3 regions of the Streptomyces sp. bgisy130 genome follow, and region 1 is predicted to be linked to each of the others. Evidence: predicted binding sites of a transcription regulator. Region 1 holds the regulator's gene; each other region holds the start of a gene.

Region 1 (5,903 bases):
CCGCCGTCCCGGCCGTAGAGGTCCGCAGCACACTCGGCCCCAGCCGATAAGGCTTCGCACCGGCCTCCGCGAAGGCGGCCAGCTCCTCCGGGGAGACCCCGCCTTCCGGACCGACGACGAGCACAATCCGCCCCTCGGCGGGGAGTTCGGCGGTGGCGAGCGGCGCGCTGCCCTCCTCGTGGAGGACGGCCGCGAAGTCGGCATCGGCGAGCAGCGCGGCCACCTGCTTGGTCGTCAGCGGGTCCGCGACCTCGGGAAAGGTCAGCCGGCGGGACTGCTTGCCCGCCTCGCGGGCGGTGGCGCGCCATTTGCCCAGCGCCTTGGCGGCCCGCTCGCCCTTCCACTGGGTGACACAACGCGCCGCCGGCCAGGGCACGATGGCGTCCACCCCGGTCTCGGTCATCGTCTCGACGGCCAGTTCCCCGCGGTCGCCCTTGGGCAGCGCCTGGACGACGGTGATCGTGGGGCGGGGCGGGTCCTCGGTGCGCAGCTCGGTGACCGCGACGGTGAGCCGGTCCTTGCCCTCGACGGCGGCGACCGTCCCGTGGGCGCCGGTGCCATGACCGTCCGTCAGGACGACCTGCTCGCCGGTCCGCAGCCGGCGCACCGAGACCGCGTGCCGGCCTTCGGGGCCGTCCAGCGTCAGCGTGCCGCCGGCCCGTACGCCCGCGAGCGACTCGACGAGGAAGACGGGCGCGGTCATGAGGCGTTTCCGTCGGCGGTGCGCTGCAACGCGGCGCGCGCGGCGTCCAGTTCGGCCGCCAGCACCTCCACCAGCTGCCGGGCGGGCAGCTCCCGCGCCAGCCGGTGCCCCTGCCCGGCCCACAGGTTCATGCCCTGGGCGTCGCCCGCCTTGGCGGCGGCCTTGCGCACGGTGGAGGTGAGGTAGTGGACGGCCGGGTAGGCGGCCGGTGCGTACGGGCCGTGCTCGCGCAGGAAGCGGTTGACCAGCCCGCGGGCCGGCCGTCCGGAGAACGCCCGGGTCAACTCCGTATGGGTGAACAGGGGGTTGGTCAGGGCCTGCTTGTGCAGCGGGTTGGCGCCCGACTCGGGGGTGGCGAGGAAGGCGGTGCCCAGCTGCGCCATGGTCGCCCCGGCGGCCAGCACGGCCGCGATCTGCGACCCGCGCATCAGCCCGCCCGCGGCGATCATCGGAATCTGCACGGCCTCCCGGACCTGGCCGAGCGCCGCCAGCAGCCCCAGCCCCGCGCCGGTCCCGTCCGCGTGCGGATCGTCCCGGTGCGTGCCCTGGTGGCCGCCGGCCTCCACGCCCTGCACACACACCGCGTCCGCACCGGACCACTGCGCGGCCTGTGCCTCGGCGGCGGTGGTGACCGTGACGACGGTGTACGTACCGACCTTGGCGAACGCGTCGAGGACGGCGCGCGAGGGGCAGCCGAAGGTGAAGGACACCACCGGCACCGGGTCCTCGCGCAGTATCGCGAGCTTGGCCTCGTAGCCGTCGTCGATGGGCCCGTCGGTGTCGCCGAGTTCGGTCTCGTACCAGGTGGCCTCGCCGGCGAGCTGTTCGCGGTAGACCTCGACCACGGTGCCGTCGGCCAGGGAGGGCTGCGGCATGAAGAGGTTGACGCCGAAGGGCCGGTCGGTCAGCGACCGCAGCTGTTTGATCTCCTGGTACATCCCGTCGGCGGTTTTGTAGCCGGCGGCGAGGAAGCCGAGACCGCCGGCCGCGCAGACGGCGGCGGCCAGCTCGGGTCCGGAGCCGCCGCCCGCCATCGGGGCCTGCACGATCGGGTAGCGGCAGAGATCGGTTGGTGCGGTGGGCATGAGCACATCGTGTCACGCCCACCGCACCGCCCCGAACGGGGGCGGTGGCGGCCACGCGGGCCCGGGGAGACTCCGCGGACCCCGGGCCGATCTGGGCTATCGCCCGTTGAAAGCGTCCTTCAGCCGCGAGAACAGCCCCTGCTGCCCCGGCTGGAACTGCCCCGTGGGCCGCTCCTCACCGCGGAGCTTGGCCAGCCGCCGCAGCGCCTCTTCCTGCTCGGGGTCGAGCTTGGTGGGCGTCTGCACCTCGACATGGACGATGAGGTCGCCGCGGCCACCGCCGCGCAGGTGGGTCACGCCGCGCTGGTGCAGCGGGATCGACTGGCCGGACTGGGTACCGGGCCGGACATCGATCTCCTCCACCCCGTCCAGCGTCTCCAGCGGGCACTTCGTGCCCAGCGCCGCCGCCGTCATCGGGATGGTGACCGTGCAGTGCAGATCGTCGCCGCGCCGCTGGAAGACCGGGTGCGGCAGCTCGTGGATCTCGACGTAGAGATCGCCGGCGGGGCCGCCGCCGGGGCCGACCTCGCCCTCGCCCGCGAGCTGGATGCGGGTGCCGTTGTCGACACCGGCCGGGATCTTGACGGTCAGGGTGCGGCGGGAGCGGATGCGTCCGTCGCCCGCGCACTCGTGGCACGGCGTCGGGACGACCGTGCCGAAGCCCTGGCACTGCGGGCACGGCCGCGAGGTCATGACCTGGCCCAGGAACGACCGGGTGACCTGCGAGACCTCACCGCGGCCGCGGCACATGTCACAGGTCTGCGCCGAGGTGCCCGGCGCCGCGCCCTCGCCGCTGCACGTCGTACAGACGACGGCGGTGTCGACCTGTATGTCCTTGGTGGTCCCGAAGGCCGCTTCGGTCAGCTCGATATCGAGCCGGATCATGGCGTCCTGGCCGCGGCGGGTGCGCGAGCGCGGCCCGCGCTGCGACGCGGTGCCGAAGAAGGCGTCCATGATGTCGGAGAAGTTGCCGAAGCCCGCGCCGAAGCCGCCCGCGCCCTGGCCGCCGCCCGCCTGCGAGAGGGGGTCTCCGCCGAGGTCGTAGACCTGCTTCTTCTGCGGGTCCGAGAGCACCTCGTAAGCGGCGTTGATCTCCTTGAACCGCTCCTGGGTCTTCGGATCCGGGTTCACATCCGGGTGCAGCTCACGCGCCAGCCGGCGGAAGGCCTTCTTGATCTGGTCCTGCGAGGCGTCGCGTCCGATACCGAGGACCGAGTAGTAATCCGTGGCCACTTACGACTCCGCGAGGATTTGTCCGACGTAACGTGCCACTGCGCGTACCGCTCCCATCGTTCCGGGGTAGTCCATGCGGGTCGGTCCGACCACGCCGAGTTTGGCGACTGCCTCGTCGCCCGAACCGTAGCCGACCGTGACGACCGATGTGGACGCCAGGCCTTCATGGGCATTCTCATGCCCGATACGTACGGTCATGCCCGAGTCCTTGGCCTCGCCGAGAAGCTTGAGCATCACCACATGCTCCTCAAGGGCCTCCAGCACCGGCCGGATGGTCAGGGGGAAGTCGTGCCCGAAGCGCGTGAGATTGGCGGTGCCGCCGATCATCAGCCGCTCTTCGGTCTCCTCCACCAGAGTTTCCAGCAACACCGACAGCACTGTCGAGACCGTGCTGCGGTCGTCCTGCTCGAAGGACTCCGGGAGATCCTGCACCAACTGCGGCACATCCGCGAACCGGCGCCCCACGACCCGGCTGTTGAGCCGGGCCCGCAGGTCCGCCAGGGAGGTTTCGCCGAACGGCGCCTGGCAGTCGATCAACCGCTGCTCGACCCGCCCGGTGTCCGTGATCAGCACCAGCATCAGCCGGGCCGGGGCCAGCGCCAGCAGCTCGACGTGCCGGACCGTGGACCGGGTCAGGGACGGGTACTGCACGACCGCGACCTGCCGGGTCAGCTGCGCCAGCAGCCGGACCGTGCGGCCCACCACGTCATCGAGGTCGACGGCGCCGTCCAGGAAGTTCTGGATCGCCCGCCGCTCCGGGCTGGACAGCGGCTTCACACCGGCCAGCTTGTCGACGAACAGGCGGTAGCCCTTGTCGGTCGGGATGCGCCCGGCGCTCGTGTGCGGCTGGGCGATGAAACCCTCGTCCTCCAGGGCGGCCATGTCGTTGCGGACGGTGGCCGGGGAGACGCCGAGCTGATGGCGCTCGGTCAGGGCCTTGGAGCCGACCGGCTCCTCCGTCCCGACATAGTCCTGGACGATGGCGCGCAGCACTTCGAGCCTGCGTTCACTGAGCATCCCGCGCACCTCCAGTCCGGCCGTCCGCCGTCTCGACTCTCCTGGCACTCACACGGGCCGAGTGCCAGACCTTGAGCCAGTGTACGGCCGAGTAGCACGGACACGGCAAGGGCGGCCGCACACTGCACCCGCCCGGTGACCGTGTTCGGTCGATCTGTCGGGCAACGCTATCGCGATGGCGCTAGCGTCTCGGTATGCACACGACTTGGGAAGAGGCCGGTTGGGAACAGCTCGGTGACGGTGTCGCCAGACGCCGGATGCCGGGCTGGGACGAGACGATCGGGGTGATCGCGGGGACCACCGGCGTCATGATCGTCGACACCGGCGCGACCCTGCGCGACGGTGCGGATCTGCGGCGCGCGATCCGCAGTGTGCTGGGCCGGAACGTGACGCATGTCGCGCTCACCCACCCGCATTTCGATCATGTCCTGGGCACCGCCGCCTTCGCGGGCGTCGAGGTCTTCGGCGCGGCCGGGCTGGGCGAGCTGCTGCGCCGCGGCAAGGACGAGCTGCGGCACGACGCGATCCGGCACGGCATCGACCGGGACACCGCCGCCGAGGCCGCCGATCTGCTGGTCGCCCCGCACCACCACGTCCACGACCAGCTGACCGTCGAGCTCGGCGACCGGCAGGTGCTGCTCGCCAACGTCGGCCCCGGCCACTCGGCGCACGATCTGGCGGTCCTGGTACCCGGCCGGGGCGGGTCCCCCGAGATTGTCTTCTGCGGCGACCTGGTCGAGGAGTCCGGCGAACCCCAGGCGGGCCCGGACGCGCTGCCGCAGCGGTGGCCCGGCGCACTGGACCGGCTGCTGGCCCTGGGCGGTGAGGACGCCCTGTATGTGCCCGGCCACGGCGCCGTGGTGGACGCCGGTTTCGTCCGCGCCCAGCGTGCCGCCCTCGCCGCCCGCTTCGGCGTCGCCCCCTCCTGAACCGCCCGCCGACCTCACGAGACAGGCCGCCATGCAGAGCAAGCGCTACAGCCCCGACCTCACCCCTCCCTGACTGCATCCCCCGGGGGCGACCCCCGGACCCCCGGCCGAAACACCGACCACCCGCAGAGAAGCAGGCCCACTCGATGCAGAACAGGCACTACAGCCCCGACCTCACCCCGCCCTGGAAGAAGCAGCGCCCCGCGCCCGAAGTGCCCGCCGAACCCGATCTGGTCGTCGAGGAGGTCACCTCGGGCTTCTGCGGCGCGGTGATCCGCTGCGAGAAGACGGCGCAGGGCCCGACCGTCACCCTGGAGGACCGCTTCGGCAAGCACCGTGTCTTTCCCATGGCGCCGCGCGGCTTCCTCCTGGAGGGCAAGGTGGTCACGCTCGTACGCCCCCAGGGCGCGCCGGCGCCGAGCGGTCCGGCACGCACCGCATCGGGCTCCCTCGCCGTCCCCGGCGCCCGCGCACGGGTCGCCCGCGCCGGGCGCATCTACGTGGAGGGCCGGCACGACGCCGAGCTGGTGGAGCGGGTGTGGGGCGACGACCTGCGCATCGAGGGCGTCGTCGTGGAGTACCTGGAGGGCGTCGACGACCTGCCCGCCATCGTCCGCGGCTTCTCCCCCGGCCCGGACGCCCGCCTCGGCGTCCTCGTCGACCATCTCGTTCCCGGCTCGAAGGAGTCCCGGATCGCGGCCGGGGTGACCGGTGACCACGCGCTGGTGGTGGGCCACCCGTACATCGACATCTGGGAGGCGGTGAAACCGTCCTCGGTCGGCATCCCGGCCTGGCCCTCCGTCCCGCACGGCCAGGACTGGAAAACGGGCGTCTGCCGGGCACTGGGCTGGCCGGAGAACACCGGCGCCGCCTGGCAGCGGATCCTCTCCCGCGTGCGCTCCTACAGGGACCTGGAGCCGGCGTTGCTGGGGCGGG
Region 2 (5,903 bases), on a different contig from region 1:
TTCGATCTCGGTGGGGTCGGCGGGGGCCGCCTCCAGTGCCTGACGGGCCGCCTGGCGTTCCTTCCACTTGTTGATCGGAAGGATCATGAGGAAGTAGACGACCCCGGCGGTGATCAGGAACGTCAGGGCGGCGCTGAGCACCGAGCCCCAGAGGATGTAGATCCCGTCGGTGAATGCGCCCGTCTTGGGATCCTTGGCGCAGACCGCGGTGAGGCACGCCTGGTAGTGATCGAGGTTCTGCGAGCCGAGCGCGCCCACGATGGGGTTGATGATGCCCTTCACCACCGCGTTGACGATGTTCGTGAAGGCCGCACCGACGACGACCGCGACCGCGAGTTCGATGACGTTGCCGCGCATCAGGAATTCCTTGAATCCCTGAAGGACGCCCTTGCTCTCGCTCACCTGACAGCCTCTTTCCATGCTCACTACGGACGGTGCACCAACAATCCGCACCGCAACTTACGGCAGGGCAGGGGAGAGGTGTCCAGTCGTGTGACATGAACCATCCAGCGGCCGGTGCGTCGGCACGGAATCGGTGGTTCCGGGAGAAGGGGCCGAGCGTGCGGGCCGTAGGGACGGAAGCCGCGGTACCGGTGCGGTGGGCGCGCCCCCATTGGCGCGCGGCGGGTGCCCCGCCATGCGCAGCAGTCTCGCGTGGGGTGGGCGCGGAGGCCACTCGATCTTGGAGCATGGTCACCGCCCTCCCGGGGCCGTCGCCGACGGGCAGCCGGGGGCCGGGACGTCTCGTACGGCGCCGTACGACGCGCCGCCGGCCAGTGCTGCGGCGGTCAGCGCCAGGCCGGCCGCCAGTAGGCGCTGTCGCGCGGGCCGCCCGCCTCGGCGCCGCCCGCCGCCTGCCCGGACCGGTGCGAAGTGCGGCACTTCACACGGCGGGGGAGCGGGCAGCGGCGGGGAGAGGGCATCGGGGACGGCCAGGGGAGGGGGCGCGTGAGTGGTCCGGAGCATGGGGCACCGCCAGGGGGTGAGGGGTCGGGTGAACCGCTGATCACCACCGTGCCGGAAGACTCCGTCCGCCCGCTCCGGGCTGTGGACGGCCCCGCTCCTGTGGACAACTCGGCCACCCGGGAGGGGGAGGCCGAGCGCTCCGCGGGGCGTTACGGCAGCTCGATGCCCAGGTCCCAGCCGGTGTGGGCGCCGGTGCACAGGCAGTCGCGGGCCGCGTTGCCGGGCAGGCCGGCGATCGCGTCGAAGAGGACCTCACGCAGCCGGCCGACGTTCTCGGCGAAGACCCTGAAGACTTCGTCGTGGGAGACGCCCTCACCGGTCTCGGTGCCCGCGTCCAGGTCGGTGACCAGGGTCAACGAGGTGTAGCAGAGGCCCAGTTCGCGGGCCAGGACGGCTTCGGGATGGCCGGTCATGCCGACCACCGACCAGCCCTGTGCGGCATGCCAGCGGGATTCGGCGCGGGTCGAGAAGCGGGGGCCCTCGATGACGACGAGGGTGCCGCCGTCGACCGGCTCCCAGTCGCGGCCGCGGGCCGCGGTGAGGGCGGCCCGGCGCCCGGTGGGGCAGTACGGGTCGGCGAAGGTCAGATGGACGACGTTGGGGGTGCTGCCGTCGGGGAGCGGCTCGCCGTCGAAGTAGGTCTGGGCACGGGCCTTGGTGCGGTCGACGAGCTGGTCGGGGACCATCAGCGTGCCGGGGCCGTACTCGGGGCGCAGCCCGCCGACCGCGCACGGGCCGAGGACCTGGCGTACGCCGAGCGAGCGCAGGGCCCACAGGTTGGCGCGGTAGTTGATGCGGTGCGGCGGCAGGTGGTGGCCGCGGCCGTGCCGGGGCAGGAACGCGACCTGGCGGCCGGCGATCTCTCCCAGGAACAGCGAATCGCTCGGGCGCCCGTAGGGGGTGTCTACCGTGATCTCGGTCACGTCGTCGAGGAAGGAGTAGAAACCCGATCCGCCGATAACGCCAATCTCCGCGTCAGCCATGCCGATCACACTATCGGGGCGCGGCGGAGGGGGAAGGCCGGTCGCGGGGACGAAAGGAAGCCGTAAGACGACGGACCCCGCCGTCGGTGACGGCGGGGTCCGGTGACGTGCGGGGTCAGGCGGCGGAGCTGGTGCCCGAGCTGCTGCCGGTGGACGAAGCGGCGGCCGGGGCGGAGGACTTGCTGTCGGAGCTGCCGGACGAGGAGCTCGACGCGTCCGAGGAGGACGTCGTGCCCGACGTGGAGGTGCTCTTGGCGGGGCTGCTGCTGGACGATGAGCCGCGGCTGTCGTTGCGGTAGAAGCCGGAGCCCTTGAAGACGATGCCGACCGCGGAGAACACCTTCTTGAGGCGTCCGTTGCAGGCGGGGCACTCCGTGAGCGCGTCGTCGGTGAACTTCTGCACCGCCTCGAGGCCCTCGCCGCACTCGGTGCACTGGTACTGGTAGGTCGGCACTTGTCTTCCTCCTGGCACTCTCACTCGATGAGTGCTAACGACGCTCCATATTGCAGTATTCCCGCCCGCCAGTCCACCGTGACCGGCGGACGGTGACCCACTCCACGCTCGGTCAGGCGCGCGCCAGCTCCCGTTCGCGGTCCTCGGAAACGGCCGGGACCCGGTCGCCGGCGCCGTCCGCCGGGGAGCCGGCGACCACGGTCGAGGAGCGCGGCAGCAGGTGGGCGCGGAGCGCCAGCAGCACCGTCAGGGCCAGCGCCGTACCTGCCAGCGGCACCAGGAAGCCCATGCTCGGGCCGAAGCGGTCCGCCAGCTGGCCGGACGAGGTGGCCGCGGCCGCCTGGCCCAGCGCGACCGCGCCGGTCAGCCAGGTGAACGCCTCGGTGCGGGCGGCGGCCGGCACCAGCGACTCCACGAGGGTGTAGCCGGTGATCAGGGCCGGGGCGATGCACAGGCCGACGACCAGGCCGACGGCGCCCAGCAGCGGCACCGCGGTGACCGCCCACAGCGGCGTGGTGGCCAGCGCCAGCAGCCCGTAGGCGACCAGCAGCCGGCGCCGCGGGCCGACCTTCCAGGCGAGGGCGCCGCAGGCGATACCGGCGAGCATGTTGCCGCCCGCGAAGATCCCGTAGAGCACGCCGTTGATGCCGGGCTGGCCGATGTGCTCGGTGAAGGCCGTCAGCGAGACCTGCATCCCGCCGAAGACGGCACCGATGCCGAGGAACGCCACGATCAGGACGCGTACGCCGGGCACCGACAGCGCCGAGACGCGCGGCCGGTCGCCGGACTGCGCCCGGTGCACCGCCGGCTGGCTGCGCCGCTGCGCGGCGAACAGCAGCCCGCCGGCCAGGGTCAGCGCGGCCTCGGCGACCAGCCCGGCCGCCGGGTGGACACCGGTGCACAGCGCGGTCGCCAGTACGGGGCCGACCACGAAGGTGAACTCGTCGGTCACCGACTCGAAGGCGGCGGCCGTCGGCATCAGCGGACTGCCGCCGAGCCGGGCGGCCCAGCGGGCCCGCACCATCGGGCCGACCTGCGGCGTCGAGGCGCCCGTGGGGACCGCCACCGCGAACAGCGTCCACAGGGGGGCGTGGGCCAGGGCGAGGATGATCAGGGCCACGACACCGGCGGCATGCACCAGGACGCCGGGAATCAGCACCGCGCGCTGCCCGAAGCGGTCGGCGAGCTTGCCGCTCTGCGGGGCGAACAGGGCCATCGCGACACCGGTCGTGGCGGACACCGCGCCCGCGGTGCCGTACGAGCCGGTGGTGGACTGGACGAGCAGCACGATGCCGATCGTCAGCATGGCGAAGGGCTGCCGGGCCAGGAAGCCGGGCAGCAGGAATGTCCATGCACCAGGGGTGCGGAGCAGCGGTCCGTATCCGGAACGGGAGTCCTTGACCGCGGATGCCACGGCCGGGCCTTTCTGCCGCCTGGTAGCGCGCCACCCGCGAGGTCGTCACGGGAACGCGCCGAGAGCTGTCCTCTCGCGCAGGACCGAGTGATACCGCGTGGTCCGCACCGGGAGAGGTGGCTGCGTAAGGCAGGGGGACCGCGGCCGCCGAGCGGTCGCGCCAGCTCTGCATCAGGCAGAGTTGGTTCGTCGATGTGCCTCTTCATACTACAGGCCGCGGGGCGTAAAGCCCTGGGATCGGACAGGGCATCACGCAGATTCCCTTGGGATCCGTGGAGAGATGCAGCACATTCCCGCTCGGGGGGCCGGACCTCAGCGGTGGCGGTGCCGCGTCCGTCCCGTGGGGCCGCCGGTCCCCAGCCAGCCGGCCAGTTTGCCGCCCTGGGAGACCGCCTGGAGCCGCCGCTCCGCCGCGTCCCGGACCGGATCGGTGGCGACCACCAGCAGCTCGTCGCCGCGCCGCAGCACCGTGGAGGGCGAGGGCACGAAGCTGGAGCCGTCCCGGACGACGAGGGTGACCGCGGCGCCCGCGGGCATCCGGAGCTCGCCGACCTCGACGCCGTGCATACGGGACGCCGGGCCGATGGACGTGGACAGCAGATGGCCGCGCAGCCGCTCCAGGGGCGCCGACTCGATGCCCAGGTCGGCGGCCTCCTCGCCGTCGCCCAGCCGCAGCCGCCGGGCCAGCCAGGGCAGCGTCGGCCCCTGGATGAGGGTGTAGACCACGACCAGCACGAAGACGATGTTGAAGACCCGTTCGCTGCCCGGGACATCGCTCACCATCGGGATGGTGGCCAGCACAATCGGTACCGCACCGCGCAGCCCGGCCCACGACAGCAGGGTCTTCTCCGCCCACGGCACCTTGAACGGCATCAGCGCCACGAACACCGAGGTCGGCCGGGCCACCAGCGTCAGGATCATGCCGATCACCAGCGCCGGGACGATGTCGTCGATCAGGTTGTGCGGGGTCACCAACAGGCCCAGCAGGACGAACATGCCGATCTGGCCGAGCCAGCCGAGGCCCTCGGCGAAGCCGCGGGTGGCCGGGGCGTGCGGCAGTTTGGCGTTGCCGAGGATCACCGCGGCCAGGTAGACGGCGAGGAAGCCGGAGCCGTGCGCCAGGGCGCCGGCCGCGTAGGCGGAGACCGCGATGGCCATGACGGCGATCGGGTACAGACCGGACGCGGGCAGCGCCACATGCCGCATGGCGTACGCGCCCAGCCAGCCGATGGCCAGACCGATGGCGGCGCCGATCGTCAGCTCCAGGGCGATCTCACCGAGCAGGGTGTACCAGTGCTCGACCGGCCCCGCGGTGGAGAAGGCGACGACGAGGATGACCACCGGGGCGTCGTTGAAGCCGGATTCGGCTTCCAGTACGCCGGTCAGGCGGGCCGGCAGCGGCACACTGCGCAGCACGGAGAAGACGGCCGCGGCGTCCGTGGAGGAGACCACGGCGCCGATCAGCAGCGCCTGGCGCCAGTCGAGTCCGGCCAGGGAGTGCGCGCCGGCCGCGGTGACCCCCACGCTCACCGCGACGCCGACCGTCGAGAGCGCGGCCGCCCTGGGCAGCGCCGGCCTGATCTCTTTCCACTTGGTGCCCAGGCCGCCCTCGGCGAGGATCACGACCAGCGCCGTATAGCCCAGGAGTTGGGTCAGCTCGGCGTTGTCGAAGATGACGCCACCGGGCCCGTCCTGTCCGATGGCGACGCCTATCCCCAGGTAGATGAGCAGGCTGGGGAGCCCGCTGCGCGAGGAGAGCCGTACCGCGGCGACCGCGATGAGCAGTACGAGCGAGCAGACCAGCAGGAGTTCATTGAGGTGGTCGACAGACAGGAGCTGATCCTTCCTCGCACGGGTTCCGGCGGCTTTCCTTACCGTATCTAGTTACTGAGGCTAACAATTTACCATTACTTGAATGTTGGCTGCGCTGGCGGTGACTCCGCGTAGGGGTCTTTGAACCCGTGCGCCTATGGTTGCTCCAGCACTCCCACCCTGCCCCTCGAAGGACAGAGATGCCCGCCAACAAGTCCGGCCCGGTCCCCAGGAAGAAGAAGGGGCGGCGCGGCCGCCTCGTCGCGATTACGGT
Region 3 (5,903 bases), on a different contig from region 1:
AACGACAGCGGCCCCAGCAGGATCCAGCGCTTGGCGCCGTACATGTCGGCGCCGAAGAAGGCCGGGGCCATCAGCAGCACCAGCGCGATCACCATCGTCAGATAGATGTAGCGCTGGAGGATGCGGTGATCGCGCAGCATCAGCAGGATGGCGAGGCAGACCACCACCCCGATCACCGTCCACAGCAGCTGGCCGTTGGCCGCCTGGGCCGTTTTCAGCCGGGGCGACTGTGCGTAGGTGAGGTCCAGGCGGTGCAGCAGCACCAGGCCGATCCCGGTCAGCAGGGTGGCCAGCGGCAGGATCAGCGGATCGGCGCGGGGCGCGTAGCGGCGCAGGACCAGATGCGGGACCAGCGTCATGAACAGCATGCCGGCGGTGAAGAGCGCCAGTCCGCCGGGGCGCAGGGCGCCCATCGACAGGCCGGTGTAGGTGTAGCCGAAGACCGTGATCAGGACGACGAGGGCGAGCAGCCGGGCCTCGGTTCTCCGCCGGTCCGGGGCCTGGGCGAGCGCGGCGAACGTCATGGTGCGCTCGACATCCCGCTCCGGCACCCGGGCCTTCCGGGGAACTCTGGTCGGTGCACGCACGGCTTGTCCTCCGCCATCTTGTCGAGGCCGCCGGCCGGCCGGGTACGGGGCCCGGTTCGTCCGCCAGGCAATCGAGGAAGGAGACGAGGCAGCCGAGGGCGTGGTTGCGAGGGAAGGGGAAGGCATGTCCGATTTGGCGGGAAGCTGCCTGCCTCGTCACCCGCCCCGCCCCCGCTGTAGATGGCCATGATCGCCGAAGGCGGGCCGGCCGGGGAAACGGGGCCGCGCACGGCCGGTCAACCTGCGTCGCGGGAAGAGCTGCCCGCCGCGCTGGCACTCCGCTTGACCGAGTGCTAACCGCGTCATAGTCTCGGCGTTGGCACTCTCCAGTGGGGAGTGCCAGACACAGCGACGGGCAGGTCCGGCACCCGCGACGACGGATCCACCTGGTCGCCACCTCAGACAGTTAACCCCGTGAGATCTCCGAAGGGGGAGGTCGGATCGTGACGACCACCAGCTCCAAGGTTGCCATCAAGCCGCTTGAGGACCGCATCGTGGTCCAGCCGCTCGACGCCGAGCAGACCACGGCTTCGGGCCTGGTCATTCCGGACACCGCCAAGGAGAAGCCCCAGGAGGGCGTCGTCCTGGCCGTGGGCCCGGGCCGGGTCGAGGACGGCAAGCGCGTCGAGCTCGACGTGAAGGTCGGCGACGTCGTGCTCTACAGCAAGTACGGCGGCACCGAGGTGAAGTACAACAACGAGGACTACCTCGTTCTCTCGGCTCGCGACGTGCTCGCGATCGTCGAGAAGTAAGTCACCCAGTTTTGCCGTGATCTGCGCCCCTGGTTCCCGCGTCTAAACAACCCGGGGCAGGGGCGCAGTTCGTTTGAGCGACAGCGGTCCCCACGTCGTGGCCGAGGATCGCAATGAGAGGACTTGAAGCAACCCATGGCGAAGATCCTGAAGTTCGACGAGGACGCCCGTCGCGCCCTTGAGCGCGGCGTCAACAAGCTTGCCGACACCGTCAAGGTGACCATCGGCCCCAAGGGCCGCAACGTCGTCATCGACAAGAAGTTCGGCGCGCCGACCATCACCAACGACGGTGTCACCATCGCCCGTGAGGTCGAGGTCGACGACCCGTACGAGAACCTCGGCGCCCAGCTCGTCAAGGAGGTGGCGACCAAGACCAACGACATCGCGGGTGACGGCACCACCACCGCCACCGTGCTGGCCCAGGCGCTGGTCCGCGAGGGTCTGCGCAACGTCGCCGCCGGCGCCTCCCCCGCCGCCCTGAAGAAGGGCATCGACGCCGCCGTCAAGGCCGTCTCCGACGAGCTTCTCGCCACCGCCCGTCCGATCGACGACAAGTCCGACATCGCTGCCGTGGCCGGTCTGTCCGCGCAGGACAAGCAGGTCGGCGAGCTCATCGCCGAGGCGATGGACAAGGTCGGCAAGGACGGTGTCATCACCGTCGAGGAGTCCAACACCTTCGGTCTGGAGCTGGACTTCACCGAGGGCATGGCCTTCGACAAGGGCTACCTCTCGCCGTACATGGTCACCGACCAGGAGCGGATGGAGGCCGTCCTCGAGGACCCGTACATCCTGATCCACCAGGGCAAGATCTCCTCGATCCAGGACCTGCTGCCGCTGCTGGAGAAGGTCATCCAGGCCGGTGCCTCCAAGCCGCTGCTGATCATCGCCGAGGACGTCGAGGGCGAGGCCCTGTCGACCCTGGTCGTGAACAAGATCCGTGGCACCTTCAACGCCGTGGCCGTCAAGGCCCCCGGCTTCGGTGACCGCCGCAAGGCGATGCTCGGCGACATGGCCACCCTCACCGGTGCCACCGTCATCGCCGAGGAGGTCGGCCTCAAGCTCGACCAGGCCGGTCTGGACGTGCTCGGCACCGCCCGCCGGGTGACCGTCACCAAGGACGACACCACCATCGTCGACGGTGGGGGCAAGTCCGAGGACGTCACCGGCCGGGTGGCCCAGATCAAGGCCGAGATCGAGTCCACCGACTCGGACTGGGACCGCGAGAAGCTCCAGGAGCGCCTCGCCAAGCTCGCCGGTGGCGTCTGCGTCATCCGCGTGGGTGCGGCCACCGAGGTCGAGCTCAAGGAGAAGAAGCACCGTCTGGAGGACGCCATCTCCGCGACCCGCGCCGCGGTCGAGGAGGGCATCGTCTCCGGTGGTGGCTCCGCGCTGGTCCACGCCGCCAAGGTGCTGGAGGGCTCCCTCGGCAAGGAGGGCGACGAGGCCACCGGTGTCGCCGTCGTCCGCCGCGCCGTCGTCGAGCCGCTGCGCTGGATCGCGGAGAACGCCGGTCTCGAGGGCTACGTCATCACCGCGAAGGTCGCCGAGCAGGACAAGGGCAACGGCTTCAACGCCGCCACCGGCGAGTACGGCGACCTGGTCAAGGCCGGCGTCATCGACCCGGTCAAGGTCACCCGCTCCGCCCTGGAGAACGCCGCGTCGATCGCCTCGCTGCTGCTGACGACCGAGACCCTGGTCGTCGAGAAGCCCGCCGAGGAGGAGCCGGAGGCCGGTCACGGTCACGGCCACGCGCACTGACGCCAGTCGCCGCGCACTGACGTGAGCCGTCACCTCGGCTGATGTCGGACCGCTTCACCCGAGACCCGGTTCCCGCTTGGCGGGGGCCGGGTCTCAGGGTTTCCGGGGCGCGGGCGGGGCCCCTGCCGGGCGCCGGACTCCCCGCCGGCCGGGCCCGGTTCACGCCGAGTGGTGCAGCTCCTCGCGGCGTACGGGGGTGAGGAACGGGCGGCCCCGGCCGTAGCGTTCGAGTTCGTCGAGGGCGTGGTCGGCCAGGCGGTGGAGCTCGGTGCCCAGTGAGCCCGCCACATGCGGGGTCAGCAGCACGTTCGGCAGGTCGTACAACGGCGAACCGGGGCGCGGGAGTTCGGGCTCGGTGACGTCGAGGACCGCGTACAGCCGGCCGGTGACCAGTTCGGGCAGCAGGGCCGCCTCGTCGACCAGCGAGCCGCGGGCGGTGTTGATCAGGGTCGCGCCGTCCGGCATCAGGGCCAGCTGCCGGGCGCCGAGCAGATGGCGGGTGGCGGGCAGCTGCGGGGCGTGCACGGTGACGAGGTCGCTGTCGGCGCAGAGCGCGTCGAGCGGAACGGCGGCCGCGCCGAGCCGGGTGGCCTCGGCGGCGTCCACATGCGGGTCGTACAGCAGGACGCGCAGGTCGAACGGGCGCAGCAGCTCGATGACTCGGCGGCCGATACGGGAGGCGCCGATGACGCCGACGGTGCGGCGGTAGTTGCCGGCCCCGGCGAGTTCGTCCGGCCAGTCGTGCGGCGCGCGCAGGCCGCGATAGCGGTGGGCGGCGTGCAGGACGCGCTTGTTGGCGAAGAGGATCGCGGCGAGGGTGTATTCGGCGACCGGGAGGGCGTTGGCGGCGGCGGCCGAACTGACGGCGATACCGCGGTCCCAGCAGGCGTCGGTGAGGTGGTGCTTGACCGATCCGGCGGCGTGCACGACGGCCCGCAGCCGGGGGGCCGCGGCCAGCACCCGGTCGGTCAGCGGTGGCGCGCCCCAGCAGGTGAGCAGCACCTCGGCGCCGGCGAGGGCGGCGGCGACCTCGGGGGTGGGGTCGGCCAGCTCGTGGGCGACCAGGTGCGGGTCCGTACGGGCCAGGGCCGCGAGCCGGGTGTGGTGGCGGGCGCCGAGCAGCCGGCCGGCGACGCCCGGCCCCATCGAGAGCAGGACGCCGGGCCGGACCGGTGGCGTTTCCGCAGGTCCCGGGAGACTGTCAGAGGTGGGGTGCATAGTGCTGAACGGACCTCCTTCGCGGTCGCCCGTCGTCGCGCCCCGCTCGTCCCGCGTCGCGCGTCGCCGGCCGGTTCGCGTCACTGTGCGTCCTGTGCCGTCCCGCGGGGGACGGGCCCGTGGGTGCCCTGTCCTCGCACCCCACCGCCCCGCCCCGCGCGCCACGGCCATGGCACCACCCCGCCGCCGCCCCCGGCAACGGGCCGGCTGACCCGGCGTCAGCGGGGCCCGTATTTACGGCCGGTACGGGACGTCAGTCCCCCCAGCACGCCACGGGGCGCCAGCTTCACCGCGCCCATCAGCGCCTTGTACCGCGGATCCGGAATGGACAGCGACTTCCCCCGCGTCAGGTCCTTCATCGCGGCATCGACCAGCTTGTCCGCGTCCAGCCACATCCACCCGGGGATGTTGTCCGTCCCCATCCCGGCCCGCTCGTGGAACTCGGTCCGTACGAACCCCGGGCACAGCGCCATCAACCGCACGCCGCTGCCCGCCAGATCGCGCGCCGCCCCCTGGGTGAACTGCACGACCCAGGCCTTGCTCGCGCCGTAGGTGCCCCGCGGGACGAACGCCGCCACCGACGCCACATTGACCACCGCGCCGCGCCGCCGGTCCCGCATCCCGCGCACCCCGGCCGTGGTCAGCCGCAGTACCGCCTCACAGTGCACCTTGAGCATCGTCAGCTCATCGGCCATCGAGACCTCGAGGTACTCGCCCTTGTTGCCGAAACCGGCGTTGTTCACCAGCAGGTCCACCGGGTGTTTGGCGTCCGAGAGCCGGGCCTCGACGGCGGCGATGCCCTCCTCGGTGGCGAGATCGGCGCTCAGCACCTCCGCCTCGATGCCGTGCCGGTCGTGCAACTCGGTGGCCTGCTCGCGCAGTCGCTTCTCGTCGCGGGCCACCAGCACCACGCTGTGGCCGTCACTCGCGAGCCGCCGGGCGAACGCCGCCCCGATGCCCGCCGTCGCTCCCGTGATCAATGCAGTCGTCATACGGGCACGCTATCCGCCCCGGGCACGGCGCCCGAGCCCCAACCCCCGGTGACGCGGCCGCCCCACGGCCCACCGGAGGCAGATCCTCCGCCGCCCGCTCCGGGCCCCGCCGCCCCGCGCCCGGCGGGCCCGCTCAACCCGCCGCCCGCTCCGCATACTTCCGCGCCTTGTGCCGCGCCTCCTCCGGCAGCGCCGTACCCGCCTCCAGCAGCCGCGGCAGCAGCTCCCGCCGGGTCGTCAGGGCCCGGAACACCATCTCGATCGTCACCTCGTGATCCGGCCGGTGCACCACCTCGACGGCGTCCCCGGCGCGGATCTCGCCCGGCTCGATCACCCGCAGATACGCACCGGGCACCGCGGCCTGGGTGAACCGCCGCAGCCAGCCCCGCTCCCCGAGCCACCCCTGGAACGTGCGGCAGGGAATCCGCGGACCGCTCACCTCCAGCAGCAGCCGCGGCCCCACCCGCCAGCGCTCGCCGATACGGGCGCCGGTGACCTCGACGCCCGACGTGGTGAAGTTCTCGCCGAACGCCCCGTTGGCCAGCTCGCGGCCCAGCTCCCGCTGCCAGTCGTCCAGATCCTCCCGGGCGTAGGCG

What was found. Region 1 encodes HrcA, which represses chaperone genes, less so after heat shock. Its sites were predicted from a motif close to TTNGCACTCNGNNNNNCNGAGTGCNAA; they were not measured.
Region 2: AC3EUV_RS23100 (FmdB family zinc ribbon protein) is a predicted target of HrcA. The motif match lies at 2,415-2,441, and genes of this name have one in related genera.
Region 3: groES (co-chaperone GroES) is a predicted target of HrcA. The motif match lies at 858-884, and genes of this name have one in related genera.

What each region holds. Positions count from the first base shown of each region.
Region 1 is NZ_JBYISA010000005.1:231,693-237,595, forward strand. It holds gene AC3EUV_RS09985 (16S rRNA (uracil(1498)-N(3))-methyltransferase) at 1-703, opposite strand, end outside; gene AC3EUV_RS09990 (nitronate monooxygenase) at 700-1,788, opposite strand; gene dnaJ (molecular chaperone DnaJ) at 1,885-3,021, opposite strand; gene hrcA (heat-inducible transcriptional repressor HrcA) at 3,022-4,038, opposite strand; gene AC3EUV_RS10005 (MBL fold metallo-hydrolase) at 4,233-4,967, shown strand; gene AC3EUV_RS10010 (DUF3097 domain-containing protein) at 5,114-5,903, shown strand, end outside.
Region 2 is NZ_JBYISA010000018.1:140,885-146,787, forward strand. It holds gene mscL (large conductance mechanosensitive channel protein MscL) at 1-402, opposite strand, end outside; gene AC3EUV_RS23095 (S-methyl-5'-thioadenosine phosphorylase) at 1,116-1,949, opposite strand; gene AC3EUV_RS23100 (FmdB family zinc ribbon protein) at 2,065-2,403, opposite strand; gene AC3EUV_RS23105 (MFS transporter) at 2,516-3,817, opposite strand; gene AC3EUV_RS23110 (potassium/proton antiporter) at 4,130-5,650, opposite strand; gene AC3EUV_RS23115 (penicillin acylase family protein) at 5,830-5,903, shown strand, end outside.
Region 3 is NZ_JBYISA010000073.1:949-6,851, forward strand. It holds gene AC3EUV_RS37315 (FtsW/RodA/SpoVE family cell cycle protein) at 1-524, opposite strand, end outside; gene groES (co-chaperone GroES) at 1,031-1,339, shown strand; gene groL (chaperonin GroEL) at 1,475-3,097, shown strand; gene AC3EUV_RS37330 (hydroxyacid dehydrogenase) at 3,257-4,315, opposite strand; gene AC3EUV_RS37335 (SDR family NAD(P)-dependent oxidoreductase) at 4,534-5,307, opposite strand; gene AC3EUV_RS37340 (MOSC domain-containing protein) at 5,441-5,903, opposite strand, start outside.